DNA from 2 places in the Saccharophagus degradans 2-40 genome. Region 2 is predicted to be linked to the other one. Evidence: predicted binding sites of a transcription regulator. Region 2 holds the regulator's gene; the other holds the start of a gene.
The links. The regulator FliA, encoded in region 2, starts transcription of late flagellar genes. The targets are predictions, from matches to a motif close to TAAAGTTATNNNNNNNNCGGCCGATANCC.
Positions count from the first base shown of each region.

Region 1: pomA (flagellar motor protein PomA) is a predicted target of FliA. The motif match lies at 6,166-6,194, and genes of this name have one in related genera.

Region 1 is NC_007912.1:4,088,499-4,103,565, reverse strand. It holds gene SDE_RS16895 (LysR family transcriptional regulator) at 1-202, opposite strand, end outside; gene SDE_RS16890 (YceI family protein) at 376-969, shown strand; gene SDE_RS16885 (hypothetical protein) at 993-1,925, shown strand; gene SDE_RS16880 (GlcG/HbpS family heme-binding protein) at 1,984-2,418, shown strand; gene tatC (twin-arginine translocase subunit TatC) at 2,469-3,242, opposite strand; gene tatB (Sec-independent protein translocase protein TatB) at 3,232-3,741, opposite strand; gene tatA (Sec-independent protein translocase subunit TatA) at 3,744-3,995, opposite strand; gene SDE_RS16860 (phosphoribosyl-ATP diphosphatase) at 4,056-4,403, opposite strand; gene hisI (phosphoribosyl-AMP cyclohydrolase) at 4,403-4,789, opposite strand; gene SDE_RS16850 (polyprenyl synthetase family protein) at 4,929-5,816, opposite strand; gene SDE_RS16845 (exodeoxyribonuclease VII small subunit) at 5,824-6,060, opposite strand; gene pomA (flagellar motor protein PomA) at 6,346-7,107, shown strand; gene SDE_RS16835 (flagellar motor protein MotB) at 7,138-8,127, shown strand; gene SDE_RS16830 (PilZ domain-containing protein) at 8,193-8,756, shown strand; gene SDE_RS16825 (HNH endonuclease) at 9,543-10,124, shown strand; gene SDE_RS16820 (SMP-30/gluconolactonase/LRE family protein) at 10,286-11,158, shown strand; gene SDE_RS16815 (hybrid sensor histidine kinase/response regulator) at 11,226-12,305, opposite strand; gene SDE_RS16810 (response regulator) at 12,325-12,777, opposite strand; gene SDE_RS21540 (CHASE domain-containing protein) at 12,780-15,067, opposite strand, start outside.
Region 2 is NC_007912.1:2,751,022-2,766,088, forward strand. It holds gene SDE_RS11310 (flagellar motor protein MotB) at 1-350, opposite strand, end outside; gene SDE_RS11315 (flagellar motor protein) at 365-1,105, opposite strand; gene SDE_RS11320 (protein-glutamate methylesterase/protein-glutamine glutaminase) at 1,121-2,218, opposite strand; gene SDE_RS11325 (chemotaxis protein CheA) at 2,257-4,560, opposite strand; gene SDE_RS11330 (protein phosphatase CheZ) at 4,572-5,372, opposite strand; gene cheY (chemotaxis response regulator CheY) at 5,390-5,776, opposite strand; gene SDE_RS11340 (RNA polymerase sigma factor FliA) at 5,969-6,721, opposite strand; gene SDE_RS11350 (MinD/ParA family protein) at 6,945-7,784, opposite strand; gene flhF (flagellar biosynthesis protein FlhF) at 7,876-9,459, opposite strand; gene flhA (flagellar biosynthesis protein FlhA) at 9,492-11,759, opposite strand; gene SDE_RS11365 (tetratricopeptide repeat protein) at 11,983-13,182, shown strand; gene flhB (flagellar biosynthesis protein FlhB) at 13,196-14,326, opposite strand; gene fliR (flagellar biosynthetic protein FliR) at 14,343-15,067, opposite strand, start outside.

The DNA of each region.
Region 1 (15,067 bases), 1.3 Mb from region 2:
GCTCAAAATATGCTTGCCCCTCTGCGGTTACGCTCATTTTGCGCGTGGTGCGCTGCAGTAAGCGTACGCCTAAATCCGCCTCTAGCTCTGAAACATAACGACTTACTAACACCTTCGAAAGGTTTAATTCACGCGCAGCCGCGGAAAAACTTCCGGCTTTAACCACTTGGCAATACGCCCGCATACAGGTGAGTTTATCCATGAATTCTCCTTCATTGTTAATGTATTGTATACAGAGTTTGAATAAATGGGCTAATTGTTTCTTGATTGGGTGAGGTAGATACTTGTTTTACTTCTAGCTCACAGCTCACAGCTCACAGCTCACAGCTCACAGCTAGAAGCTAGAAGCCACTAATTTATTCTAAGGAGACTGTTATGAGTGTTAAGCAAGTACGAAAAGCGATAGCGAAAGTTTTTTCAATTGTGTTCTTATCGGCTGCGGCAACCGCGCAAGCTAATGGACCTGCGCCAGGTAATTATGCAATCGACGCTTCGCACACGAGTGTAGTTTTCGCTGTGGATCATATGGGCTATAGCGATGTGTTAGGCCGGTTTAATGAGTTAGAAGGCAGTGTGCAGGTAGGTAGTAGCGGGGAGGCAACCATTAACATGGTAATAAAAGTGGGCAGTATCGATTCTAATCACGCAAAGCGCGATGAGCATTTGCGCAGCCCTGATTTTTTTAACGCACGTCAGTTCCCCGAAATAAAAATAACTGGCCCACTTAGCTTTAAGCGTTTGAATGGTAAAAGCGAGCTAGTCGCGAAGGTAACGCTACTGGGTATTACCAAAAATGTGCACTTCGAGCTTGAAGAAGGCAAGCAAGGCAAAGATCCATGGGGTTTAGAGCGAGTGGGTTATACCGCTATTGGCACCCTTAAGCGCAGTGATTTTGGTATGAACTTTATGCAAGGTGGCATTGGCGATGAGGTATTGCTAACCGTAAACCTAGAAGCCATTAAGCAGTAATTTACATAGTTGGAGATGCCGTTATGCTAACGACGTTATTCGCTCAAACTGTATTGTTACCCGTCTTGTTGGTGTTATTCACAGCAGTTATACACCACTTGTTTTATGCGAAAGGGGTTCAAGGGGCTGGCGCTTTAGCGCTAGCCTCATCCGGTGCAGCAGCGGTGGGTGATTCTGCCGCGCTTGCTGCAAAACGTGGTTTGCCTGCCGCGTGGTTTTTGTTGCTACTTTGGCTGCCCGCCTATTTTTGTATCACTCAGCGTTTTGTTTTACTGCCAAGTTTAAGCAGCGACTGGTTGCCGTTTTATATTCTAGGTGTGTCGGTTGGCGCCTGTGCCATCAATTATTTTCAAACTAGTCGGTGGTGGCTAATGGCGTTCACTGCAGTTATCGCAATTGCAATTGCTTGGCCTCTACTGCGTTACGACTTTTCTTGGCAAAGCCATTTGGGGTTGTTAAGCCAAGTGACATTTTGGCTTTGTGTTTTTGTATTTTTTTATAGCGAGTATTTTTTACGTACTACCAAAAACGCAACTGCCATTTTGTTGTTAATGGTTAATGGCAGTTTAGGACTGGTGGTTGTGCTGCACTCAAGTTTAATGCTTGGGTTACTGGTATGTGCTTACGCGTGTGTGTTTTTGTTGGCCGCCTGTGCGCAAGTTTTACTGCTTGCGAAAGGGCAGCGCTTAACTAAACCGTGGTTTGAAATACACAGCTTACGCTTTAGTGCCAATCAACAGTATGTGCTTTGGGGCTTCACCGGGCTTTTATTGGGCGTGGCGTGGTTTTATGTGCAAATTCCTTTGCTGTTAACCCTTATGCTGCTGGGTGCGATGGTTGTACCAATATTTTATAGAGGGGTGGGGCAAGTGGTTGTGAGTGCGCTTTTTGCCGGTGTGGCAGTATGTTATGCCGTTGTCGAGCAGGTAATGCTTGCGCCAGCGTACGCGTATTAATATCGGGTTTATTACTCTTTTCTTATCACTTTTTCTATTTTGGCTGGGAACTATATTTATGAGAGGGTTAAGTTTGCGGCAGGCGCTAACGGCAATAGATTGTGCATTGGGTTATGCGCAGCAACAATCATTACCACCACTAACAATAGTGGTATTGGATGCAGGCGCGCATGTAAAAGCCAGTGCCAGTGCCGATGGCTCGGGTACACAACGCTATGAAATTGCTTTGGGTAAAGCATCTGCTGCTTTAGGTATGGGGTTTGGTACACGAACGTTTAGCGAATTAGTAAAAAAGGGAACACTACCTGCAGAATTTAGTAGCGCGATTAATGGCGCGACCCATGGGCGATTTATACCGCTACCTGGAGGCGTATTAATATTCGAACAAGGGCAGGTTGTGGGCGCGGTAGGTATTTCTGGGGCGAGTTCCAATGCCGATGAACAGGTGGCAATTGCTGCTATAGAGCAGTGTGGTTTAACCGCAGGTCTGTAAGCTGGTATTTGTACGAATGGGGTAATTGGTGCGTGTTGCAAGCCCGCTAATTAGCTGGCTTGCTCTTCACTTTCTGTCGCTTTCTGGTTGCGAACAACTAGGCGACCAAAAAAGATGCCGGTTTCGAATAAAATCCACATGGGTATAGCGAGCAGTGCTTGCGAGATGATATCCGGCGGTGTAAGTAGCATGCCAATTACAAAACAGCCCACTATTACGTAGGGGCGTTTATTGGCGAGTTTTTGCGGTGAAATTACTCCCGCGGCTATTAACATGACGGTTGCCACCGGAATTTCAAATGCTAAGCCAAACGCAAAAAACAGTTTAATTACTAAGGTTAGGTGCGAGGCGATATCGGGCATTACCGTTACTGAGCTAGGCGCAGTAGTGGTAAAAAACAAAAAGATAAGCGGGAATATTACGTAATACGCAAAGGCTACGCCTGCGTAAAAAAGAATTACGCTGGAAATAAACAGCGGCATGGCCAAGCGTTTTTCGCGCTGGTACAAGGCTGGGGCTATAAAATTCCATATTTGCCAAAGCACGTAGGGCATGGCTACAAATACAGAAACAAACAGCGTGAGTTTAAACGGCGTTAAAAAAGTAGACGTAATATTGGTGGCAATCATATTGCCTTCTGGTAGCAGTTCTACCAGTGGCGCGGCCACGTAATCGTATATTTTATTGGCGAAATAAAATAACGATATAAAGATTAAAAATATAGCAGCAACAGACTTTAATAAGCGTGAACGCAGCTCTATAAGGTGTTGAATTAGCGGTTGGCCTTCATCAACACTTGCATCTGGGTCTAACTTAGCGGTCATTGGCGGGTTCAGTTTTAGTGGTTGGTTGCTGGTCTTGATTGTTTGCTTGCGGTGTTTCGGCCGAGGTGTCGGCCTCTACTTTGCTCGGCTCCTCGGGTGGGTGCGCGTAGCTTGGGTCGGTAAATACGTTGTCGTCGGTACCTAGTGTGGGGTCGTCACCGGCAACACGGCGCGATACCGGTGTTTGCAGCTTGGCCTCTTCCGCTTCTTGTTCCAGCATCATTTTTCTATCGGCATCAAGAATATGCTGCTGAATATCGTCTTTGGTCACTTTAAGTGCTTCTAGCGATTTCATCACTTGCTCGTTATGCAGCTCGCGGCGAATCTCGTCTGCACCAATTTGTACTTCGATTTCCGCGCGGGTGTCGCGCATCATTTTGCGAATTTTTGCCATCCACGTTGCGCCAGAACGTACCGCTTCGGGCAGGCGTTCGGGGCCGATCACAATCAGCCCTATTACCGCTATTACCGCAAGCTCTAAAAAGCCAATATCAAACACGGTTATTTAGCTTCTGTCTTTTCTTTTTGTTCAGCTGTTTTTGCTGCAGCGGCTTCTTCAGCGGCTACTTTTTTTTGCTCAGCTTCTTCGGCTTCTTGCTTGGCGGCTTCATCGTCGCTCATCGCTTTTTTGAAGCCTTTAATTGCACCGCCCAAATCGCCACCTAAGCCTTTAAGGCGTTTGGTGCCGAATAGTAGCAACACAATTACCAACACTATAAGAAGTTGCCAAATACTAATGCCACCTAAACCCATAATCTCACCTGCTATAAATTTGTTCGTTAATTATTGTTAGCCTTCGCGGCGCGATATGCGCTATTTGCGGGAGGCTTTTTCTTCTAATCCTGACAGATCGAAACGGCGAGCAAGCTCAGCCATTACTGCGTCTGTGTTTGATCCTAAATGAGAGAGCATCACCATAGCGTGAAATAGCAGGTCGGCTGTTTCACAAACTAGCAAGTCTGTATTGCCAGATCGCTCCGCGTCTTTCGCGGCTAGAATGGTTTCGGTGGCCTCTTCGCCTACTTTCTCAAGTATTTTGTTAAGCCCTTTGTGGTGTAACTGGGCCACATAGGAAGCTTCAGGGTCGCCAGAGGCCTTGCGCTCTGCAAGTACTTGATCTAACAGGCCCAATACTTTACTAACATCTAGCGTACTGGTCATTAATATATCTCTTTTGGGTCTTTAAGTACGGGGTCGGTTGCAACCCACTTACCGTTTTGAAGTTCTCTGTAGAAACACGACTCACGTCCAGTATGACACGCAATTCCACCCATTTGTTCGACGTCCAACACTATCACATCGGCATCACAATCTAACCGAATACTTTTAACATGCTGGGTAAAGCCCGAGGTTTCGCCTTTGCGCCACAATTTGCCCCTAGAGCGGGACCAATAAACAGCTATGTTTTCTTGTGCGGTAAGGCTTAGGGATTCTCGGTTCATCCACGCCATCATCAATACTGTGCCGGTTTTGGCATCGCGTGCAATGGCGGGCACTAGGCCGTCGCTTGTCCAGGTTATTTCGTCTAAAAATGTAGAGTCTGTCACGGGTTACAATCTTTATGTGTTGGTGTGGTTGGCAGGCAACCGCACACAGTGTGTGAATAGCGACATTATAAGGCTGTTGGTTGCGCTTGCACCATCTGTATATACCGCTCTAACTAGGGTTGAGTCGCAATAATTGGGCTTAATGGTCGCGCTGCACAATATATGTCGCCAACTGGCGTAGTATATCCGCTCGCTCGTCAAAATCTTTGATCGACGCCAAAGCCTGCTGCAAAAGTTCGCTCGCCTTATGTTTGGCGCCATCTAAACCAAGGAGTGATACATAAGTTGGCTTGTTGCGCTCTGCATCGGCGCCAGCTTCTTTGCCCAATGTGGCTGTATTGGCGGTAACGTCGAGTATGTCGTCTTGCACCTGAAACGCCAAGCCAATGGCGCTGGCATATTGGCGTAATTGCGCGGTTTGGGTGGGGGTAGCACCGGCGGCAATCGCGCCCATTTCTACGCTTGCGCTGATGAGTGCGCCTGTTTTGTGCTGGTGCATGGTTTCTAAGTGTTGCAAATCTACGCTTTTATCAACCGCGGCAAGATCGATAGCTTGCCCCAAAACCATGCCGCTAGCGCCAGAGGCCTTCGCAAGTGCGGCAATTGCCTGTAATGCAGCGCTTGCAGGCATGTGCTGGCTATTCGCTAGCCATTCAAAAGCTTGGCACTGTAGCGCGTCACCCGCGAGTATAGCTGTTGCCTCACTGTAGGCAATATGACAGGTGGGTTGGCCTCGGCGCAATGCGTCGTCATCCATTGCCGGTAAATCGTCGTGAATAAGGCTATAGGTGTGAATGGCCTCTATTGCGCAGGCGCAATCGTCGGCGGCCGCAGATATGCCGCCAGTTGCGTAGGCTGCGGCATACACTAATACGGGGCGTACACGTTTACCGCCCAGCAATAAGCTGTAGCGCATGGCTTCTATTAGGTCGGTGTTGTAGTGCTTTAGGCCGATTAAGCGTTCTTCTAGCAAACCGTTAGTGTGCTCGCGGTACTTGGCAAGAAAGTGGGTCAATTCTGTGCTCATGCCTGAATTAACCTTCGCTATCAAACGGCTGGCTGCTAATTTCACCGTTTTGTTCGGTGAGCAGTTGCACTTTTTGCTCGGCTTCTTGGAGTGCTGTTTGGCAGTGACGGGTTAGCGCTATGCCTTCCTCAAACGTTTTTAGGGAATCTTCTAGGCTTAAATCGCCTTTTTCTAGATCCGTCACTAATTTCTCTAGGGTTTGTAGGGATTCTTCAAAATTTAACGCTTTCTTCTTGCTTGCCAAGGTCGCAGCCCTATGGTTGTGATTAAAAAATAAGCGGAATGCGCGATAGGCTCGCCGTTTTCGCGGAATGCAAACACTACCTAAGCGCGAACGGTCGGTCAACGCTCAAATAATACCCTCTACTGCCGATAACCTGTTAAACGCTGGCAGTTAGATCATTTGATTGGAAGTAAAGTGCGAAAAACTGTCTAGACTTAAATAGGGCAGAGCGATGCTTTTGCACAGCCACCAAATACTTTTGTTGACCACCTTCTGTGGTCCCTGTGACATGACGAGGAATACCCAGTGGATTTAGCCACGATAGTCGGCCTAATTGGCGCCTGCGCACTCATTGTTATCGCAATGTTGATGAGCGGCGAATTAGGTATGTTTGTTAATGGCCCTTCTTTAGTGATTGTATTTGGGGGGACCATCTTTGCCTGTATGGCTAAATTCAGTTTGGGTACCTACCTAAGTGCTATGAAAATTGCCGGCAAAAGCTTTACCAATAAATTGCCAGACCCGAATGCGCTTATTGAAGAAGTTGTTGCTCTGGCTGACGAGGCCCGAAAAGGTGGGTTACTGTCATTGGAAGGCAAAGAGGTAAGCAGTGATTTCCTGCAACGAGGCATACAGCTGTTGGTAGATGGGCACGATCCGGACGTTGTGAAAGCGCTACTTTCTAAGGATAAAAACCAAGCGGTTGAACGGCATAACGTTGGGGCCACTATTTTCGCTTCGATGGCGGACATGGCTCCAGCCATGGGAATGATCGGAACTCTTATTGGTCTTGTTGCCATGCTTGCAAACATGGATGACCCCAAGGCCATTGGACCTGCGATGGCGGTTGCGCTGCTAACTACGCTTTATGGTGCGGTAATCGCGAACGCCTTGTGCGGGCCTATAGCCGATAAGTTAAAGCAGCGTGCAATCGACGAAGCTATGATCAAAAGCTTGGTGATCGATGCGCTTATTGCTATTCAAAACGGTCAAAACCCTCGTGTTATCGACTCTTTATTGCGCAACTATTTACCCGAAGGTAAAAGGGAGGTAGCGGACGCCGACTAGGCCTTAGCCTACCCGCGTTAGGTATAGCCTATGAGTGATGAAGACGAGAATAAATGCGACTGCCCGGCAGGGTTACCGCCCTGGATGGGCACCTTCGCCGATTTGATGTCGCTGTTGATGTGCTTTTTCGTATTGCTGCTTTCATTTTCGGAAATGGATGCGATGAAGTTTAAGCGCCTTGCTGGGTCTATGGCGCAAGCTTTTGGTGTGCAAAATAAACTAAACGTAACTGACATCCCCAAGGGCACCAGCATTATTGCGCAAGAGTTTAGCCCTGGCCGCCCGGAGCCGACGCCCATTAACGAGATATGGCAAAAGACCGACGACCTGACAGAAATGTCGCTAGAAGTACAATGTGCTGAAGAGTATGACATAGAGCAGGGCACAGAAGGCTATGACGCCGGCGCTGCGCTTAAGGTAAAACAAAAGCTAGAAGAGTTACTGGAAGATACGCAGGACGATGCGTACGAATTAGCGGCGGCAATGCACGAACAAATAACGGAAGGGCAAATAGAAATTGAAACACGCGGGCGGATGATCATTATTCGCATACGAGAAAAAGGTTCTTTTGTGTCTGGTTCGGCAGACCTTTCTGTAGAGTTAAAAGACGTACTTAAAGAAGTAAAATCTGTGCTTGCGTTGCGCCAAGGCAAGATTGAAGTGCAGGGCCACACCGATAACGTTCCCATTCGGTCTGCACGTTTTGGCTCGAACTGGGCACTATCGTCTGCACGGTCTGTATCTGTGGCGCACGAACTAATGGCGGGTGGTGATATAGCAGAGCGCCGCTTTGAAGTGGCGGGCTACGCCGATACCATGCCAATAGTACCGAATGATTCAGCGGAAAACAGAGCAATAAATCGTCGCGTAGAAATTTTAATTAAACAGGGGGTGGAGGACGAACTTGAAGAGGAAGACATCAAATTGCTGCGCGATAACAAACAAGGCCAAGATATTTTGCGCGATTTAAACCTCGCGCCAGAGTACTTGTTTGATTTAGACCCAGAAGAAATATTTTAAATGTTATGTTGTGTTTCTATGACAACGCTTAAAGTAATAACAACGATAAAACAGAGAGTAAGTGAATGAGCGAAGAACGGCGACGCTATTTTAGAATTACCGAAACGGTAGGCCTTAGCTATACCGTTTTAGATGAGTTTGGCCCTGCAGATGTTGCTGGCGATGCGCCCGCGTCTGATATTTTGGCTCATCTAACCGAGCAAGATAAAAAAATAGAAATGGCGTTGTTAGAGGTGGAGAAAGAGTCCCCTAAAGTTGCTGAATTAGTTTCGCTATTTAACCAAAAATTAGAGCGTATTGTTAATTTGCTCACTATGGAAGGGCGCTTGTTAGACCAAATAGCAATGCGTATTCGCGAAGTAAATATAAGCGCATGCGGAATTGCTTTTACCAATGAAGAACATATTTCTGAGGGGCGCCCATTGCGACTGGAGCTAACGCTTTACCCTGAGGAGAAAAAAATAGTGTCAGACGGCCGTGTCGTATCCTGCGATCCCGCCCCTGACGGACGCCACTTTTATATGCGCGTCGACTTTTATGCTATGAGTAAAACCGCACAAGAAGAATTGATTCAACATATAGTTAAAACCCAGAGTAGCCAGTTGCAGCAACGGCAAAAAAACAAATAATGAGAGTATTGATTCATGTATGCATTATTGTTACAGTTTGGTCATAATTAACCTATTTGATTGTTTTCCCCTCAACCAATTACTTCCTCACCGTCAATTTCCTACGCTTGTAGGAAATGTCTCACAAGAATTAGCGAGATTTGCCTCTGGCGCCAAAATATAAGGCGTATAGAATAGTCAGCGTTAGGGAAGCACATACGGATATAAGCACGGAAATACGGATACACGCTGTTACCGCCTGATGGATTTAGGCAAATCCTGTGAGTATGCCGCGACATGGTTGTTGCGGCATTTTACGTTTTATCTTTCCACTTTTTACTCCCCCATTTTTAATCCTTTCTTATTGCATTTTTACCTGTTTAATCTCTTTGTAATAATTTTTCATCTATACTCAAAGTGATCTTGACGGATCGGTTAGTAAGAGTAGTATTGGTGTTAAGGCGTTGCTTTGTAGTGCTGAAGCGCGCTGGTTTAGCTTTCTCCATTCAATCGAATATGAGGGATGCCGCTTTCAAGTATCTAAGCCAACAAGTGGCCAGTGCTTTAGAAAGAATTAAAAGCACAACAGATAGCCACATACGCTACTACCAGTCGCAAAATTGCGCGGCTTCATGGGCTCGTCACCCCAACAAATGGGGCCTCACCCACAAAGCACCCGACCCCCGAATTCAAAAACCCCGCTTGGTCTCGCCAAGCGGGGTTTTTCGTTATGGGGGAAGGGCCGAGCCTAGTGTGGTGAGATTCAACCGAAAATGGTGCGGCTAGCCGCACCATTGGGAGGGCGCCATGGAAGCTCGAATCTTGCGTTTAAATATCGCTGGCCAGCCCATTGAGTGGTTGCACTGGCAGCAGGCTGTTACCGTAGAGGCCCGCGGCTTAGTTGCTTGGCGCTTAGGGGAGGTGGTTCGCACTGTGCGCGGAGGCCGTTGTAGGCTATCTGGAAAGCGCACACGTATGGCCTTGTCATCTATTATTGCCTGTGATGGCGAACGGATGACTCCGGTTAAAGCTAACCCGCCGTTAACAAATAGTGCGCTATTTTTGCGGGACAAAAATCAGTGCCTATATTGCGGCCAAATTTTTACCTTTGCAGACCTTTCCCGCGACCATGTGCACCCCAGTAGCCGTGGGGGTGAAGATAAATGGGAGAATGTGGTTGCCGCTTGTAAACGCTGCAATCAAAAGAAGGGCGATAGTCTGTTGTCTGAAATTGATATGCCCCTTATTGCCCTGCCATATAGGCCCAATCCATACGAATACCTCGCCCTAACCAATAGCGCCCGCATACTTGGCGATCAAATGGCTTACCTGCAACCGCAGTTCCATCACTACAGTTGTGCACGTCCTACGTTCTCTTTAGTCGCGTAACTATTCCTTTTGGCCTGTTTGGCTTTCAATCCCTTAAATAGGCCATTAAACTGCGTTGCTTTTTAGGGTAGACTTATGCTGCACCGCACAATTTGTGTGTTGGTGTTCTTAAACGCCAAATCAGCGGCACTACCTACTGTACTCACTAGGAAGCTAGGACCATGAAAAACGTCGAAGTCGCTCTGAATGTTCGCGCCAAGTTGGGCGAATGCCCACGTTGGGATGAAAAAGAACAGCTTTTATATTGGGTGGATATTGATTCCTTCCAATTGCATCGTTTTGACCCTAAAACGGGTAAAGATGATTTTATTACCTTTAAAGAAGAGATTGCCTGCTTTAGCTTGCGCCAGAACCACGATGGCTTTTTAGTTGCCATGCGCAGCGGGTTTCATTTTTTAGATGGCTGGAATACAAAATTGCGTGCCATTGCAGACCCAGAAGCAACTTTAGTTAAAAACCGCTTTAACGATGGCCGTTGCGACGCCGAAGGCCGCATGATTGCAGGTTCTGTGTACCCGCCTAAAGATCACGATGGCGCCAATTTATGGCAGCTTGGAACCGACCTTAAAGTAACTAAGCTAGCGGAAGGTTTATTAACATCCAACGGTGCCGGCTTTAGCCCAGATAACAAAACCTTTTACTTCTCTGATACGCCAAAGCACGTTATATATAAGTACGATTATGATTTGGCTACTGGGGAAATGACAAACGGTACTGTTTTTCATCAGTTTCCATTTGGTAATGGCCGCCCTGATGGCGCAGCCGTAGATAGCGAAGGGTGTTATTGGACCGCACTGTATGAAGGTAGCCGCATAGTGCGATTAAGCCCAGAAGGCGAAATTTTGCAGGAAATAGATTTACCCGTGCGCTGCCCAACTATGGTGGCGTTTGGTGGTGAAGACCTGAAAACTCTTTATATAACAACTGTTGGCGCGCGCCCCGAAGAAGAGCTTAGGGATTACCCGCTTTCTGGTGCATTGTTAAAAGTCGAAGTGGATGTGCCAGGCTTAGTTGAGCATAGGTTCGCCCTATAACTGAGCTTGTGTTGTTATTATTAAGGCCCAGCTTCGCGCTGGGCTTTTTCGTTTAGGGGAAGGGTTATTACACGATATTCTGTTTGAGTGGCAACGTGATTTTGAATGTTGTTCCCAGCCCTAGCTCACTTTCAATGCTTATTTTTCCTCTGTGATTTTCAACAACTCGTTTTGCAATACTTAGCCCTAGGCCTGTGCCAGGGTACTTGCTTTTGGAGTGAAGGCGTTTAAAGGGGGAGAATATTTCTTCAAAATGCTCTTCTTTCAAGCCAATACCGTTGTCTTGAATAAACAAGTGGCAATATTTCTTATTGGCGTCTAGTTCGTGGCGAATGTTAATTTGAGGTGCGCGCGCGTTGTACTTTATGCCATTGTGAATGATGTTTTTAATAAGGAACAGTATTTGTGACTCTATCCCTTCAATGACGGGTAGGTCATCATGGGATATGCTCGCCGTAGTATTATCTTCTAAAAATTGGGATTTAATTTGCAGTACGAGGTGATTTAAATTTATCGATGTAAACGTAATCTCGCCACTTTCTAGGCTTAGATATTCATACAGGCCATCTATAAGTGATATGAGTGATGTTGCGTTTTTTTGTACCGAATCGAAACACCATTGATTTTCTTCTGTAAGTTCAATTTTGGGTTCTATGTCTGTGCGTAGCATAGAGAGCATGGTGGAAATTTTTCGTATAGGCTCTTTAAAGTCGTGGCATAAACTAAAACAAAAGCGGGCTTGGTCTGCGTTGCGGTTTTCAAGCTCTACAGTTTGTTTTTTACGTTCGATGGAATGGTTGCAAACACGCTGAAGAAAATCTGGGTCTAAATTTTCTTTCGGAATGTAATCTTGTACACCTGTATTAATAAGTAATTTGGCTATACCTTCGTCATCGAGCGAAGTTAATACCACTATTGGGGTGAAGGTTTGTATGTTTTGCAGCGCCGAAACGGTGGTTTCTATAGTGGAGTCAGGCAGTTTTAAGTCGCACAGAAATAAGTCGTAGTTATTATTCTTAAGCTTTTCTAACCCCGGCGAGAGTCTATCTACCCAGTGAATATCTGTGTTTTTAGGGTAGGCAGAATGCAGTGTTTCTTGCACAAGCTCTGCGTGATCTGGGTTGTCTTCAATAAGTAATATTTGCATGCTTTATATGGCCGATATGCTACTTGGGGGAAGACGTGGGTAGCTCTGCCGTGAGCACCCAATATAAATTCAGCTCTCTAATTTTACGTGTGAACTCTTCAAATTGTAGAGGCTTAGTAATGTAGCTGTTGGCCCCTAGGTTATAGCATTCGTCTATGTCTGCATCGGTACTGGATGTACTTACCATTACTACTGGGGTGTTTTTATAGCCATTGAGTTGTCGTATTTGTTGCAGTGTGCCTTTGCCGTCTAGCCTAGGCATTTTTAAATCGAGCAGAATTAAATCGGGTTTACTGTATGTGGCTGCATCGAATGGTGGTTTGGATTGCAGGTAATCTAATACTTGCTCGCCGTTGGTAACATGCTTTATGTCGTTACCAATATTAAATTCTTTTAGCGTTTCTACAATAAGTTCTGCGTGGTCGATATTGTCTTCTGCGAGCAATATTGTAAGGGGTCTAACTTGGGGCATGTTTAGTCCTTATTTTTTTGTTTGGGGAAGACCAATGTAAATGTGCTGCCCTTACCCAATTCCGATTCTAAAACCACTTGGCCAGAGTGTTTTTCCATGACCGTTTTTACAATTGCTAAGCCTACGCCAGTCCCTTCGCCAATATCAAGCCTTTCGAATATTCTAAATATTTGCTCATGGTATTTTGCGTCTATGCCCATGGCGGTGTCTTTAATTATTAGGCTTACACTCTCTGCTTGCTCTGAGGTGCTTATGGTTATAGTGAGGGGGCGCTGTTCATCTTTGTATTGGATAGCGTTGGATAGAAGATTTTGAACGCACTGGGAAATAAGGCGCTCGTTACCCTGAATAATTGCCAGCGGCTTACAAATTTCCACTTTGGCATTTACAGCCTCTATGGGGCCTTCAAGGGTGTTAATAAGTGAATCCAGTAACGCCTCTAGGTCTACTTCAGTTTTGTCTACGCCTTGGCGTATTAGCCGCGAAAGCTGCAGCAAATCACTAAGCAGCGTTTCCATGTGGTCTACGTTGGCTTGAATGCGCTGTAGTTGGTGTTTTTGTTTATCGGTAGCGGTATTTGCAAGACCCGTGGATAGCATTTTAGCAAAGCCTCCAATGGTAACGAGCGGCGATTTTAAATCGTGAGATACCGTATAAATAAACTGCTCCATTTCGTGGTTTTTTTGCTGCAGCTGGCGGTTAGTATGCTCCAGCATTTTTTGTGCGCGTAAACGTTCTTTAATATCCACAATAGATGCCACTACAAAGTTGCCAAGGGGCGTTGTAAGTGGGTTAAGGCCAATTTCAACCGGTACTTCTGAGCCATCTTTGGCGCGGCCTGCTAGGTCGCGACCGGCACCCATTAATCGGGATTTCGGCGCTTTAAAAAAAGCGTCGCGATGTGCAGGGTGACCTGCGCGGTTTGCTTCGGGCACTAAAATATCAATTTTTTGGCCGGTGAGTTCACCGCGCCTATAGCCAAATAAATGGTCTGCTTGCGTATTGGTAAGGGTGATAGTGCCCTTGTCGTCGGTCATAATTAACGCATTGGGCGCTTGTTCAATAATTTTTTCGAGCGTGTGTTGCGCCTGCTTGCGTTCGCTAATGTCTACAATAGAGGCTACTACTAAACGCCCTTGAGGCGTATTTAGCGGGCTTAAGCCAATTTCTACTGGTACTTCACTGCCATCTTTTCGTTGAGCGGTTAGGTCGCGGCCAGCGCCCATGGAGCGAGCTTTGGGGGCTGCTACAAAACTCTCGCGTAACTCTGGGTGAGCAGTGCGAATAGAGTGGGGTACAAGCACTTCTATTTTTTGCCCTAACAGCTCATTGGGGGCGTAGCCAAAAAGTGTATCTGCTTGGGCGTTTGTAACGACTATTTCACCGGTTTCGTTGGTAATAATAAGTGCATTGGGTGCTTGTTCTATTATCATGCGCCAATCTTTCGTTACCGATTCAGCGCGTTTGTTTAAAAAGTAAAGCGCGTAAATAACGTAGAACAAAAGCAGGTTTACGGCTACGCCGCCTACCGCAATAAAAACTGGTTGGTGGCCGTTATCTACTAATTCGTAATAGTTGGGCACGGCACGAAAATAAAGCGTCCATTCGCGCCCCTGTAGGGTAATAGATACTTCTTTGGTTAGGTCGGGAATATTGCGCTCAAGCGGTGCGGATTCACTGCTATAGAGCAGAGATTCTGGCTGCTTGGTCTTCCCGTCGTAAATGTCTAAGTGAATTTGATCATCGTCGGAACCTAAGATGCCCTGCATAAGGTTGCCAGCGCGAAAAGGTGCGTACACCCAGCCTAAAAAAGCCGTGCGTCGCTCTTCTACCGTAGGGGGGATAACTCTAGTGCTATATACGGGAACATAGGTAAGAAAGCCGCGTTGCACATTGTTATCGGTTTCTTGCACGAGAGTAATAATGCCGCTGGTGGCTGCTTCTGCGTTATCGCGTGCGCGGGCCATGGCTTCGCGACGCATAGGGTTAGACCACATGTCGTAGCCAAAGGCGCGTTGATTGCGCCAGTCAAACGGCTCCAAGTAGATTATCGCCGAGTACTCTTCGCGCGGTTCGGTTGGTTTTACCGTGTACTCTGGGAACCCCTGGGCGCGCATTGCCTCAATGTGTGCTTCTAGCTGGCTAGCTTCGATGGGAATGCTATAGCCAATGCCTTGTACGCCAGGCCATTTCGTGTCGAGCTGTAGCGCCTTTACGTAATTGGCGTAGTCGGCACGCGTTACCTCTGTGCTCGCGTTGAAGAGACCGACTCCACCCCAGAGTACTTGCT
Region 2 (15,067 bases):
AATGAATTTGCATCTATTACAATTTCCACCCAGTTTTGATTGCCATTTAACGTTACCTCACCGGTAGCTAGCACACCGCTTAAAGCCTGTTCCAGCTGCTGTTCTATTTGCTTAAGGGGCGCCACTTCTGCTTCGGTAGTGTCGGGCGAACGGTTTTTATTTGTTTTTTTGGCGCTACTAGAAAACGCGTTACCCAAGGTTTCAGATAAGGTGCGATATTTGGTTTCGTTAACCTGCGAAACTGAATACATAACCACAAAAAAAGCAAATAGCAGCGTAATAAAATCGGCGTAGGAGACTAACCAACGTTCGTGATTAATTTTTGTTTCTATTGGCTGCCTTCGGATCATAATTAAACGCCCCGCTAGTGCAGGTAACCGCTTAATTTCATTTCAATTACTTTTGGGTTTTCACCGTCTGCTATGGCGATTATGCCCTCTACAAGTAATTCTCTGAATTGCGATTGCTGTTTGATACAGGCTTTTAGTTTATTGGCGACGGGCAATAAAAATAAGTTGGCAAATGCCACCCCGTAAATTGTGGCAACAAATGCTATAGCTATGCCGGGGCCGAGTTCGGCCGGGTCTGCAAGATTTTGCATAACATGAATAAGCCCCATTACTGCACCAATAATACCAATGGTGGGTGCGTAGCCGCCCATGCTTTCGTAAAACTGTACGGCATCGTGATCGCGCTGCTCGGCTACAATTAAATCGGTTTCCATTACGTGGCGGATAACATCTGTTTCGCTACCATCAACCAACAGTTGTAAACCTTTTTTGGCGAAGCTATCTTTTTCTTTTTCGGCAATATTTTCCAAGCCAAGTAAGCCTTCTTTACGGGCAGCCATGGCCCAGCTTACAACTTGTTTAATGCCCGACTTAAAATGTAAGCGCGGGGGCTTAAAGATCCATTTGAATAGTGTAAGGGAGCGCTTTATACCGCTATAAGGGGTTTGCAAAATAGCCGCCCCTAAAGTACCACCCACTACAACAAGGGCCGCCGGCCCATTGACTAGGGATGTCCAATTGCCTCCTTCTAGGAAGTTTCCGCCTAACAGCGCGGCAAAGCCAATTATTACACCTACTACGCTGAGAATATCCACACCCTGCTCCCGAGACTAAACATCCGAAACCAGCCGTTGCCACACTTGATCTAACGGTAAAACTTCATCTGTTAGTCCAGCCTTGGCTACAGCCGCTGGCATACCATATACAACACAGGAGTCTTTATCCTGGCCCCATATGGTTGCGCCTTTTTGTTTTAATAACTTAGCGCCATCGCATCCATCTGCGCCCATCCCCGTTAATACTATTGCCAACACTTTATCGCCCATGGCACTTGCAGCAGACGCAAACAACACATCGACCGAAGGCTTGTAGGTTAAGCGCGCATCGCCATCAAGAATACGTATGGAGCGACCAGTTTTATCGACCATTAATTGGTTGCCGCCAGGCGCCACATATACCACACCGGACTTAAGTAAATCGCCATCTTGCGCTTCTCTTACCTCTACAGCCGACTGCCGATTAAGGCGCTCTGAGAATGCTTTGGTAAAGTTTTCTGGCATGTGTTGCGCCACAATGACTGGCACGGGAAAGTTGGCTGGCAAACGAGTGATTATTTCTGAAACGGCAACAGGCCCACCGGTAGACGCGCCAATTGCTACTAATTTAACTAAGCCTTTTATTCGCTTTTTAGGGGCACTGGGTGCACTACTAGCCGGCCTGGGTGAGCGACTGGAAGACAGATTTGCACCTAAGGCAGAGGGCCTAACCCCGCTTGGCTGGGTTGTACTGCGTGCCGCCACACTCGGCTTAGCTTTTTGTGCAAACAACAATAGCTTTTCGTGCAAGCGCTTTTTTAAAACGACTGAATCGCGGGATACTTCAGCGAAGTTTTTAGGAATAAAATCCACTGCCCCAGCATCTAAAGCTTCTAACGTAATTGTGGCCCCTTCGTATGTCATAGATGAAAACATAACGATGGGTATAGGCCGCTTGGACAAGATCGAGCGCACAGCAGAAATACCATCAAGATGTGGCATTTCATAATCCATAGATATGATATCGGGGCGCAATGACTCTTCTAGGTCAATAGCTTCTTGGCCATTAGCTGCGATGCCAACAACTTCTAAATCAGGATGCTCATTAATTATTTGCTTTAATCTCACCTGAAAAAATTGTGAATCGTCTACAACCAGAACTTTATAAGCCACTATAGCTCCCACTGCTTACAAAAAAGAGAAGCTGGCGCTTAACGCGAACCAGCATAGCGTTTTAACAAACTAGGAACATCTAGAATTAATGCGATGGTGCCATCGCCTGTAATGGTGGCGCCGGCCATGCCAGGTGTGCCTTGAAGCATTTTACCTAATGGTTTAATAACCACTTCTTCTTGGCCTATAAGCTGATCCACAATGAAACCTACCCGCTGTGTACCAACTGATACAATTACAACGTGCCCCTCTTTCGAGTCGCTTTCTGGATCGTTTTTATAAATGCTGTGATCGCGCACCAGCCATTTTTTTAGTTCAAAAATAGGCACAGCATGATCGCGAATTGTCACGCACTGCTGACCGTCTACAACGTGTGTTCTTGATAAATCCATATGGAATATTTCGTTCACACTTACAAGTGGCAAGGCAAATGCTTGCTTGCCTACCATAATCATTAACGTTGGCATAATGGCGAGAGTTAACGGCACTTTAATAATAAAGCGCGTACCTTCACCAATTTTAGATTTGATTTCTATAGAGCCGTTTAACTGAGTGATTTTGGTTTTTACAACATCCATGCCTACGCCGCGGCCAGACACATCAGAAATTTCTGTTTTAGTTGAAAAGCCAGGAGCAAAAATAAGGTTAAACGCTTCTGTATCGGATAAACGCGCGGCGGCATCGGGCTCTAGAATGCCCTTTTCTACCGCTTTATCGCGCAAGCCGTTAGGGTCCATGCCAGCGCCATCGTCGGTAATGGACAATAGAATATGGTCGCCCTCTTGCTCGGCAGCCAAAATTACTTTACCTACTCTAGGCTTGCCTTTTTCTTCGCGCGCACCAGGCAGTTCTATCCCGTGGTCCACTGAATTTCTAACCAAGTGAACCAGTGGATCTGCTAACGCTTCTACGAGGTTTTTATCTAAATCGGTTTCTTCACCTTGTAGCTCGAGGTTTATTTCTTTTTTCAGGTTACGCGCTAAATCGCGAACAACGCGTGGAAAGCGGCCAAATACTTTTTTGATTGGCTGCATGCGAGTTTTCATTACTGCTGTTTGCAAATCGGCAGTAACCACGTCTAAATTACCTACCGCTTTTTGCATTACTTCATCGGCGGAATCGATACCTAGGCGCACGAGTCTGTTACGTACCAACACCAACTCACCCACCATGTTCATAATGTCGTCTAGGCGCTGGGTATCTACACGAACGGTCGTTTCGCCCGCTGCAGCACTGTTCCCACCGGGTGCCGCTTCTCGCGGTTTAGGCGCTGCAACTGGTGCAGTGGGCTTTACAGGGCTAGGCGCTGTAGGCTCTTTGCTTGGTGTCGCAGCAGCGACTGAAGGTTTTGCAACTGGCTCTGGTGCTGCGGGTTTAGCTGGCGCTGCAGCAGGTTTAGGCGCGCTAGAAGCAGGCTTAGCCGCTTTAATGGGGCCATTACCCTGACCATGCAGCTGATCGAGAAGATCTTCAAATTCATCGTCAGTAATAAGGTCGTTGTTGGCACTGCCGCCATCGGTAGGCGCTGGTGCAGCTCCGCCTGTGCCGGGCCCTTTACCTAGGCCGTGTAGCTGATCTAATAAATTGTCGAATTCGTCTTCTGAAATTTCATCAGTGCTAGAACTCGCTGCAGCACTACTCGTTGGTTCAGGAGCTTCGATTTTAGGCGCTTTGCCCGCACCGTGTAACTGATCCAATAAAGATTCAAATTCGTCTTCGGTTATTTCATCGCTATCGGAGCCTCTGATTGCAGGCTCACTAGGGGCTGCTTGTTGCGCTGGGGCTGTATTAGCCGAGGAATTGGAGTCTTCGTTTATGGCGTCGAGAAAGCCTTCAAATTCGTCGTCTGAAATAGCTAACTCGCCTGCATTGTCGGGCTCTTGTGTAGCAGGTTCTACCGCTACTTCGTCTGGCTGCTCGGGTGCAGCGACATCGGCCGCGCCAGCTGGTGTTTCGCCATTAATAAGCGCTTCTAAAGCCGCGATTAATTCGGGGGAAGCAGGCGTTATTTCTTGTCTGTTTTTAACTTCATCAAATTGTTCGTTAACTAAATCTAGGGCTTGCAATACAACATCCATTAGCTCGGAGCTAACTACACGTTTACCATTGCGAAGCATGTCGAATAGGTTTTCGGTTGCGTGACAGCAATCTACCATTGCATTTAGTTGTAAAAAGCCAGCACCACCTTTTACGGTGTGAAAGCCGCGAAATATCGCGTTAAGCAACTCTTTATCGTCTGGACGTTGCTCCAAGTCTACAAGCTGCTCGGAGAGCTGCTCCAGGATTTCTCCAGCTTCGACTAGAAAGTCCTGAAGAATCTCTTCATCTTCTCCGAATGACATTCATATGCTCCTCAAAAGCCCAGGCTAGATAAAAGGTCGTCAACATCATCTTGACCCGAGACCACATCATCACGTGTTTCTGCGTGAATTTGCGGGCCTTCACCTTTTGAATTTTTTGCTTCGCCGCTGCCAGTGGCAGCCGTATCGGCACCACCTGCCATACCCGTTACATGTTCTACCTCGCCCGCAATACGCATTAAATTCACGAGTTCACTTTCAACATCGGTTACCAAGCCAATCACTTTTTTAAGTACTTGGCCGGTAAGATCCTGATAGCCCTGCTCTAATATAATATCTTGCAGGGATTTGTTCAGTTCTTGCGTGCCCATATCCATTTGGTCGAGAAATGTGCCCATACGATCGTATAAAACTTTAAACTCTTCTTTCGATATTTCACGGCGTTTTAATTTTTGCCAATCTGCCCTTAAAAGCGTTGCCTCTTGCCCTAGGTTCATTGCTATTGGGGCAATGGACTCTACCTTATCCATGGTTTTATCGGCCGCTTCTTGAGTCATTTTAATGACGTAGTTAAGCCTATCTGAAGCATCGCGTATTTCTGAGTTGTTAATTTCTGGTGGATTATTATCGAAGTCAGCATCGACATTAAAATTGACAATGGCATTATGTAAGCCGCGAGTTAATCGGCCCACCGACTGGAAAATATGACGATCTCTCGCCTCTACCAAGGTGTGAATAAGCTCCGAAGCACCGTCAAAATTATTGTTTTGGAGGTTCTCTACTAGCTGTTTCGCACAATCTTCAAGCTCAGTTAAAAACTGCTCATTTTTATGCAGATCACGTTGTGTTTCCATGTAACTGCCTTTTTTAATTATCCGCCTACGCGCTCAAAAATTTTGTCTATTTTTTCTTTGAGCACTTGAGCAGTAAAGGGCTTAACAACATAGCCATTTACACCAGCTTGCGCGGCTTCGATAATTTGGTCGCGCTTCGCTTCTGCCGTAACCATTAGTACGGGAATAGTTCCCAGCTTGGCATCCGCACGGATCTCTTTAAGCAGCTCGATGCCGCTCATACCGGGCATGTTCCAATCGGTAACTAAGAAATCGAAATCTCCACTTTTAAGCATAGGCAATGCGGTGCTGCCATCGTCCGCCTCATGCGTATTGGTGAACCCCAAATCTCTTAACAGATTTTTAATGATCCGACGCATCGTCGAGAAATCATCAACAATCAGTATTTTCATGTTTTTATCCAATGCAACCTCCAATAGTCTCGTCGCTCGGAAACCTAGTTCACCAGAGCAGGTTTTACTAGGCGTGTTATCCGTTGATGTAAAAGCTCTACACCTTTAACAGCCCTGATTACAAGTCTAGACGTTAGATAGAGTTCATCCAGTTTTTAGCCTTGATATTCCAAAAATTCCTTACGTTTAGGGCAAAGTTGGCCATCATTCGTACGATTGCCAATCTTGCATGCGGGATTTGAGCCTTAAAGCAGCCTGACTGTGGATTTGGCTTACCCTAGATTCAGATACACCAAGTACTAGCCCAATTTCTTTTAGGTTCATTTCCTGTTCGTAATACAGCGATAGCACAAGCCTCTCTCGCTCTGGCAATTTGCCAATGGCGGCCACTAAATCGGTGTAGAGGGCATTACGGTGAACTTGTTCGGAGGGGCCGCGCAAACCGTCACTAGGCTCGTATTCGTCAAAGCGCGACTCATCGTTTTCGTAGGTTTCTTCGTAGCTAAACAGGCGAGTAGATGCACTATCGCGCGCCATAGCGTAGTACTCGTCAAGGCTTAAACCCATCTCTTCTGCTATTTCGTGGTCGCGTGCATCGCGCCCATGGCGAGCCTCTACTGTGGCTATTGCCTCTGCTACACGTCGACTGTTGCGATGTACAGACCTAGGCGCCCAGTCTCCGCGGCGCATTTCATCTACAATGGCACCGCGAATGCGTATTCCAGAATAGGTTTCGAAGCTTGCGCCTTTACTGGCGTCATATTTTTGTGCTGCTTCTAGCAGCCCCAGCATGCCCGCTTGAATTAAATCTTCTATTTGAACGCACGAAGGCATGCGCGCCATCATATGATGGGCGATACGTTTCACGAGATAGGCGTAATCCTCTACCTTTATTTCTTGGTCTCCTTCCTTAGGTTTTTCGTAGACCATCAAATTTTCTGCCACTGAGACTGCCATAATTCAGAGACGCACTCGTGCAACATGTAATGTAATTTGCTGCCAAGTTTGCGTGGTTACCCTTTGAATGCGGGCACATAAAGCCCCGATTAATTTTGCTTGATACTTGTTTTGTTGGTTTAATTTATTACTTGTTTCTAATGTTTTGTATAGGTGCGAGTAATAGGATAAAAGTTTAGCTTGGCGGCATGTAACCAACCGCCCTTCTAGCACTAAGCAACCGCTAATAACCACCTCCGGCGGATGCAGCCTGCGCACTTAGCAACTGCTCTATAAAGAATTCCAAATGCCCTCTTGCGCTGGTTTGCACCGGCCACTCATCTACTTTTTGCGCAAGTACTCTAATTGCAGCAGCCGCCTTCGAACGCGGCGCAAACTCCAATATTGGCCGCCTTTTTTGCACGGCTTTGCGCAGGTTTTCGTCAAACGGCACGCTGCCTACATATTGCAAAGAAGCATCTAAAAATCGCTCACACACGGCATTTAATTTATTAAATAGGTTTATGCCTTCTTGCGTGGAACGCGTCATATTGGCAACTACGCGAAAACGGTATACGCCATGTTCCATATTTAATAATTTCATTAGAGCGTAAGCATCTGTGATAGACGATGGTTCGTCGCACACCACTACCAACACCTCTTGTGCTGCGCGTACAAAACTTACAACCGTGTCGGATATACCCGCTGCGGTATCTATTAACAGTACGTCTAACTGATCACCCAAATCGCTAAAAGCGTGAATAAGCGCTGCGTGCTCTTGGTGGGTTAGGCTAGCCATTTGCTGAACGCCAGAAGAGGCAGGCACAATTTTTATTCCCGCCGGGCCATTTACCATCACTTCGCGTAAAGTTTTGGTGCCGTCGAGTACATCTGCCAGTGTGTATTTGGCCTGTACTCCTAGCAGTACATCCACATTGGCCAACCCCAGGTCGGCATCCATTAGCACCACTCGTCTGCGTAGCTCCGCCAACGCAATGGCGAGATTTACCGAAAGATTGGTTTTGCCGACGCCACCTTTACCACCCGTGACAGCTATAACTTTTACCGGCCGGACTGTACTCATACGACTACATCTCTTATTTAATGACTTTCTCCCTTTGGCGCTAGTACGTTTAGCGCTAAAGGTTCAGCGGGGTTTTTATGAGTATAGTTGACTATAGCGCGGCCATACCGTTGCCCTGCTTTTCTACTTCCTGTGCCTGTTTTGCTAAAGCTACAGCCTTGGCGATAAGCGCGTGCCCACTGGCTGGTGCTATGTCTTTAGGAATTTCCTGTCCATCTGTTGTATAGGCTACTGGCACAGATTTTTCCACTAATACACTTAATGCTTCGCCCATGCTCAGGGATTCATCAACCTTGGTAATTACGCAAGCATCTACGCCTCGCATACCAGCGTATGCGTGTACAGAAGCCTTAAGGGTTTGCAATTGACTGTTGCATGCCATAACTAAAATACGGCGCATGGTTGGGCAAGTGTCTAACTGGCGAAGCTGTTCTTTTAGCAATGCATCGCCCTGCCTAAAGCCTGCTGTATCTACAAGTATTAGTGGGAACTGCTTAAGGCTAGCGAGTAGTACTGGCAAGCTGTGGTCTTTATCTAACGCCCTTACAGGCACGCCTAAGATGCGCCCTAAAGAGCGTAATTGATCGTGCGCACCCACGCGGTAGGTATCCGTTGTAATGATGGCCACTTTGCCAGGGCCGTTTTCTAGAACAAATCGCGCGGCAAGTTTAGCGATGGTTGTGGTTTTACCTACCCCTGTAGGGCCAACAAAAGCAAATACGCCACCACCGCTAACCATATCGCCCTTTAATGCGGGAATACGGCGCGATAATTTTGCCAAACAGCCTTTCCAAGCTTCGCTAGGGCGTGTAGTGCCATCTTGCTCTAAGAGCAGCTCTTGCACGAGGTTCTCGCTTAAGCCTAAGCGCTTTAAGTGATCTCCCACTAGCGAATAGCCAACCGGCAATTTAATTTGACTAGGCATGCTTGTGCGCTGCTGGTTTTCGTTCATATGCCACAACTGCTGCTCCAGCAATAAACGCATGTCGGCCAATTCACTTTGCAATTCGTTTAAGCGCAGCGTTTCTTGTGGAGCGCTTTGCTGATGGTTCATTGCCGTTGCAAAACTTGGCTCGGCATATGAGGAAGGCTTATTAAACTGGCTAGGCTCGTCGCTATAGCGGTTATATTCTTTAGGTGTTGGCCGCTCTTGGGCCGGAGCGCTTTGTTGCGCTGGTGCCTGTTGAGCTTGTTGCTTAACAAACTTATGGAAAGATTGATCTGACGGCGCTTCTCGCGCTTCGCGTTTTGCCGCTAGCATACGTTCGCGTGCGCGTTCGATTTCGTGGGCCAGTTGTTCGGGGTCGCGCTTGTTGCCGGCTGCTGGTCGGCTATCTACCGATGCACTGGCTTTGAAGGAAGCGGCAGCCTGATCGATGCCAGCCTGCATACGCCATGCGCTGTCGCTTTCCATGGGGTGATCTAAGTCGGCGTCAAAATTCTGACCAAACTCGCGTCTTACATCTATGCCGCGTGTTGGTAAGTCTGGCTCCACAGAGGTAATAACCTCCACGCCGTTGGGGGTACGCTGGCTAGATAAAATAACCGCTTCTGGGCCCATCTCATCGCGCACCAACTGCAATGCTCTGGCCATACTCGGGGCCACAAACCGTTTGATTTGTGTTTTGGCTGGCTCGCCGCCATTACCTCTACCCTGTGGATGATCATTAAACATTGTTTACCTCCTCACTTACGGGCTAAGCCCTGTTAGCGCTGCTTTCCGCCGTTTACCACATCGGCTCCTATGGTTGCCTCTATGGTAATTTGTTTGTTGTCGGGCACTTCGTTGTACGCTATTACGTGCATTTCACTTATGTGGTAACGAACAAACTGAGCCATCATTGGCCTTATGGGTGCCGCAACTAGAAGTACTATTGGGCGGCCGGCCATTTCTTGCTTTTTCGCTGTTTCAACAAGTGACTTATTTAGCCTTTCTGCAAGCTGCGGTTCGATAAACGCTCCGTCGCTAGCGCCAGCTTTTTGTGCCTGTTGTACAGACTGTAGCAACAACTGTTCCAATGACGGATCTAAAGTAATAACCGGTAAGTTTGGATCTTGCCCCACAATGTTTTGCACAATTTGTCGCGCAAGTGAAACGCGCGCAATTGACGTTAAAGCAGTGGTATCCATCGATTTATTGCCGTGCGCTGCCAACGCCTCGGCAATAGTGCGCATGTCGCGAATGGGGACTTGCTCGCGCAGTAAACCTTGCAGCGTTTTTAAGAGCTGATTGATTGAAAGTGTCTCTGGCACTAGCTCTTCAACCAATTTAGGCGATTTTTCACCGAGTAAATCCAACCATTTTTGTACTTCTTCATGCCCCAATAATTCGTGTGTGTGCGTTTGTATTATTTGGTTTAAGTGCGTGGCCACCACTGTGCTCGGGTCAACAACGGTATACCCTAGAGTTTGCGCTTGCTCGCGCTGCGCCTCGTCTATCCAAATTGCTTCTAAGCCAAATGCTGGGTCTTTTGTTTTGGTACCCTGCAAGCTACCAAACACTTGCCCGGGGTTTATCGCCAAAAATTTGTCGGGGAATACTTCGCCTTCACCAATACTCACACCCATAAGCGTTATACGGTAGCCACTGGGTAGCAGGTCTAAGTTATCGCGAATATGCACTGCAGGTATTAGGAAGCCCAAATCTTGCGATAGTTTTTTACGTACACCCTTGATACGGCCCAATAATTCACCGCCCTGCCCTTTGTCCACCAAAGGAATTAAACGGTAGCCCACTTCTAACCCCACAAGATCTACCGGCGTTACATCATCCCAACTTACTTCTGTTGGCTCGCTACTTTGTGGTGGCGGGTTGCCTTGGCGTGCGCTTTGGTTTTCTATTGCTGGCATATTACCAGCGGGCATAGACGGTTGCGCACCCGTTTGGCCACTCGGTGATGACTGCGTGAAGCCGCGCGCATTGCCGACCTCCACCACTTCCGCTTCTTGGGAGCGAAAATGAATGTAATACGCCAAAATACCGCAAATAATTGCAAGGGTAATAAAGGGGAAATGAGGCATGCCAGGAATGGCACCCATAATAAATATAATACAGCCGGCAACAGCCAATGCTTTAGGGGACTCAAACATTTGAGATAGAACTTGACGGTTCATATCTTCTGAAGAGTTTACTCGCGTAACCATAATAGCTGCGGCTACCGATAATAAAAGCGATGGAATTTGAGCTACCAGACCATCACCAATCGTTAGCAAAACATATTTTTCTAAGGCGTCACTAAATTCAAGCTGATGTTGCACCATGCCTACTAGCAAACCGCCGCAAATATTAATTATTAGAATTAAAATACCGGCGACGGAGTCACCGCGTACAAATTTGCTGGCACCATCCATCGCTCCGTAAAAATCCGCTTCGGATGCCACGTCTTCTCGGCGTGTCCGGGCTTCATCTTGATCAATAATGCCTGCATTTAAATCGGCATCAATTGCCATTTGTTTGCCGGGCATTGCATCCAAGGTAAATCGTGCGCTTACTTCCGAAATACGCCCCGCACCTTTGGTAACCACAACAAAGTTAATAATAATTAATATGATAAATACAACCAAACCCACAGCGTAGTTACCACCAATTACCACTTCACCAAAGGCCTGAATAACTTTGCCTGCAGCATCGCCCCCTTGATGCCCTTCTAAAAGCACAACCCGTGTAGAGGCCACGTTTAGGGCTAATCGCAAGAGCGTGGCGATGAGCAAAATAGTAGGAAACACAGCAAAATCAAGGGGGCGCAAGCTATAAACAGCAACCAGTAGCACCACAATTGAGAGAGCGATATTAAACGAGAAGAATGCATCTAACAGAAATGCCGGCAAGGGTAATGTCATCATGCCGAGTAGCATTAACAACAAAATAGGTACGCTTAAGTTACCTCTACCAGCACCGCGAATGCCATCTAAGGTGGATTTGCCGGTAATCGTACCGGGTAAGGATTTTAGATGGTCGTAAAAAGGTTGTGGCATACCAATACTTCACCTTGTTTGGATAATGCTGCGCAAGCGCCATAAAGTTGGCAATTTCGCGAGTTATATCAAGGTATGGCAAAAAGCGTTCCGCTTTTGACAGGTGAAGCATATTCGAAGCCTATTCATAGGTACGTTAACCAAATTGCAACTAAACTAATAAACATGGTTCAATAACGAAAAGGATCTTGTAGCGACTTAACCCCATTGAGAGGGTACGATTATGCGTATTTATCAATTAGTTAGCACACTACTAGCTTGTGGAATAGGCTTTTTAATATCCATTAATAGCTATAGCGAAAACAGCGTATTAACCCAACCTATCGCAGAAGCCGAGCAATCGCAAAACACCGTTAAAAATTCCACCTACCTAAATGAAATAAACGACGAAGATATAATGGCAATTAGCGATGAGCTAAAGGCTATTTTAGATTTGAACGTACGCCCTATTAAACGCATTGAAGCAAAAACCATTCGCTTGCATGAAATACTGTTCGGCAGCAACTATTACAATATTCGCTATGCATTTGACGATACTCGCATAGCCAACGACGTATTTGAAGCAAGAACCGGTAACTGCATTTCATTGGCAGCGCTATATGTCGCCTCTGCGAGGTATGTAGGTTTAGATGCGTACTTTCAGTCGGTAGACATAGAGCAAACCTGGGAAAAGCGCGACGGCCACTACGTAGTACCGGGCCATGTCAACGCACGTATTGCTCACCCAAGCAAAACCATTGTGGTTGAATTTATTTCCACTTATTTCTTAGAAACACTCTCACAAAAAAAATCACGCAAAATTTCAGATAAGCGCGTATTTGCCGAGTTTTATAATAATCTGGGAATGGAAGCATTTGACGCGGGCCACTTAGAACGTGCCGAAACACTGCTCGCCAAGGCAGTAAGCAAAGATAAAAAGCTAGATTTTGCATGGTCTAACCTTGGCGTAATATACAAACACCAAGGCAAATTAGACCAGGCAGAAAAGGCGTATTTAAAAGCGCAAAAACTAAATAAACGCAACCCTACTTTTGCCAACAACCTATATGTGTTGTATCGCGAAACTGACCAACACAAAAAAGCCGAAGCGCTAGCCAAACGCGTAATTAAGTACAATCGTAAAAACCCGTATTATCTCGCCCAATTAGCGCAAACCGATATGGAAACCAAACATTACGACAGCGCTGTAGAACACCCTTTAAACGCTATAAAAATAAAACCAGAAGAAGAGCAGTTTTATGTTGAACTCTCTAAAAGCTATTACTACAAAGGCGATTTAGAAGGAACAAAAAAAGCATTAATTGGTGCAGCAACTGCAGCCAACATGCCTGAGAATCAAGCGCGCTACAACCATAAAGTAAAACTTATAGAGCAGTACGTTAATGAAGCCCAACTTAATACCTCTAGGCAAGCACAGTTTTGACTGCTAAAACAGCTTAATAGCGCATATCCTTCGGTACAGGAGGGTTGCGCGGGTATGTGGGGCGCTCGCCACGACCGCGTCTGTATTCCCTAATTTGAAACACATAAGCCAATACCTGCGCTACGGCAACGTATAAACCAGAGGGAATTTCTTCATCTACTTCAGTCGTGTGATAGATGGCCCGCGCCAACAAGGGCGACTGAATAAACTCAATTTTATTAGCCTTAGCAATTTCACGTATCTTCATTGCCATATGATCTACGCCCTTGGCCAACAATATAGGTGTTTCCATTGAGTTGGGGTCGTATTTAAGCGCTACAGAGTAATGGGTTGGGTTGGTAATAACCACATCGGCTTCAGGTACGGCGGCCATCATGCGATTCTGCGCCATTTCATATTGCAACTGACGAATACGCCCTTTTACTTCGGGCTTGCCTTCTGAATCTTTCATCTCGTCTTTTATTTCTTGACGCGTCATGCGTAACTTTTTGACGTTATCCCAAATTTGGAATGGGATATCAACAGCAGCAATAACCAATGTAGAAACAGAAATAATAATAGCGGCAATAATACTTAGGTAAACGGAATGTGCCATGCCCCGCTCTACACCTTCGAAGCCCAAGCCTAATAAGTCTTCTTTCATGTAATTAAGCAATACAAACGCAAAGGCCACCACTACACCTACTTTGCCAATTGCTTTTACAAGCTCGACCAGCGATTTAACAGAAAACATGCGCTTTAAGCCGGCGACTGGGTCCATTCTATTTAACTTGGGGGCTAAACTCTTAGTGCTAAACAGCCAGCCACCTAAAGCAATAGGCCCTGCAATGGCGGCCACCAACAAAACAGCAAAAAGCGGAATAAGTACCTTTAGCCCTAAATAAAATGAACTGCCTAAATGCCCCAACATTGCATTGGGGTCGAAAATAGCTTCGCGTTCGATAGTGAAATTGAATTTAAGGATATCTGCCAAGCCCTGTGCAATTTGGCCACCAAACATATACAGGCCAACGCAACCAACTATAAGCACTGCCGAGGTGGTTAATTCTTTAGATCGGGGAATTTGTCCGTCTTCACGCGCCTTTTCTTGACGCTTGGCCGTGGGTTCCTCCGTCTTTTCCTGGGCGCTGTCTTCCTCGGCCATTTAATCACACCTCCTATTATTTCTGATGCAGAACTTGGTGTAAAAGAATAAAACCGTCATCCATAACGCTTTCAAAATTAGAATCGAAAGTAACCAGCCCCAGCCATATCATTAACAAACCGCACAACAAGGTGAATGGAAAACCAATAGCAAATATATTTAGCTGTGGCGCTGCTCGGCTCATTATGCCGAAAGCAATATTTATAAACAGCAAGGCAGTTAAAACCGGCAACGCCATTAGCAAGCCTGCTGCGAATAGCCAAGTGCCTACATTGGCAATTTTCCACATAGTGTTGGTTGAAAAAATAAAGCCGCCAGGCGGGAAAGTAACAAAGCTTTCTACCAACATATTGATCATTACCAAATGCCCATTTACAGATACAAACATTAACGTAACAAGCATTAAATAAAACTGCGAAATGGCCGTGGTTTGCACGCCGTTTACGGGGTCGTTCATAGAGGCAAAGCCCAGGCCCATTTTCATTGCTATAAGCTGGCCCGCCAATACAAACACCTGAAACGCCACCTGAAAACAGTAGCCTGCAGCTAACCCCAATAAAATCTCTTGTGAAATATAAATAAATGTTTGAACAGATAGCCCGCTAACTTTGGGAATACTACCCAGCATGGGCACAACCATAAGGGTAACAATAAAGGCTAAACCTAGGCGCACACGTGGCGATACCAACTGCGACCCCAGAATAGGCATAGCCAAAAACATAGCGCCAATACGGCAAAAAG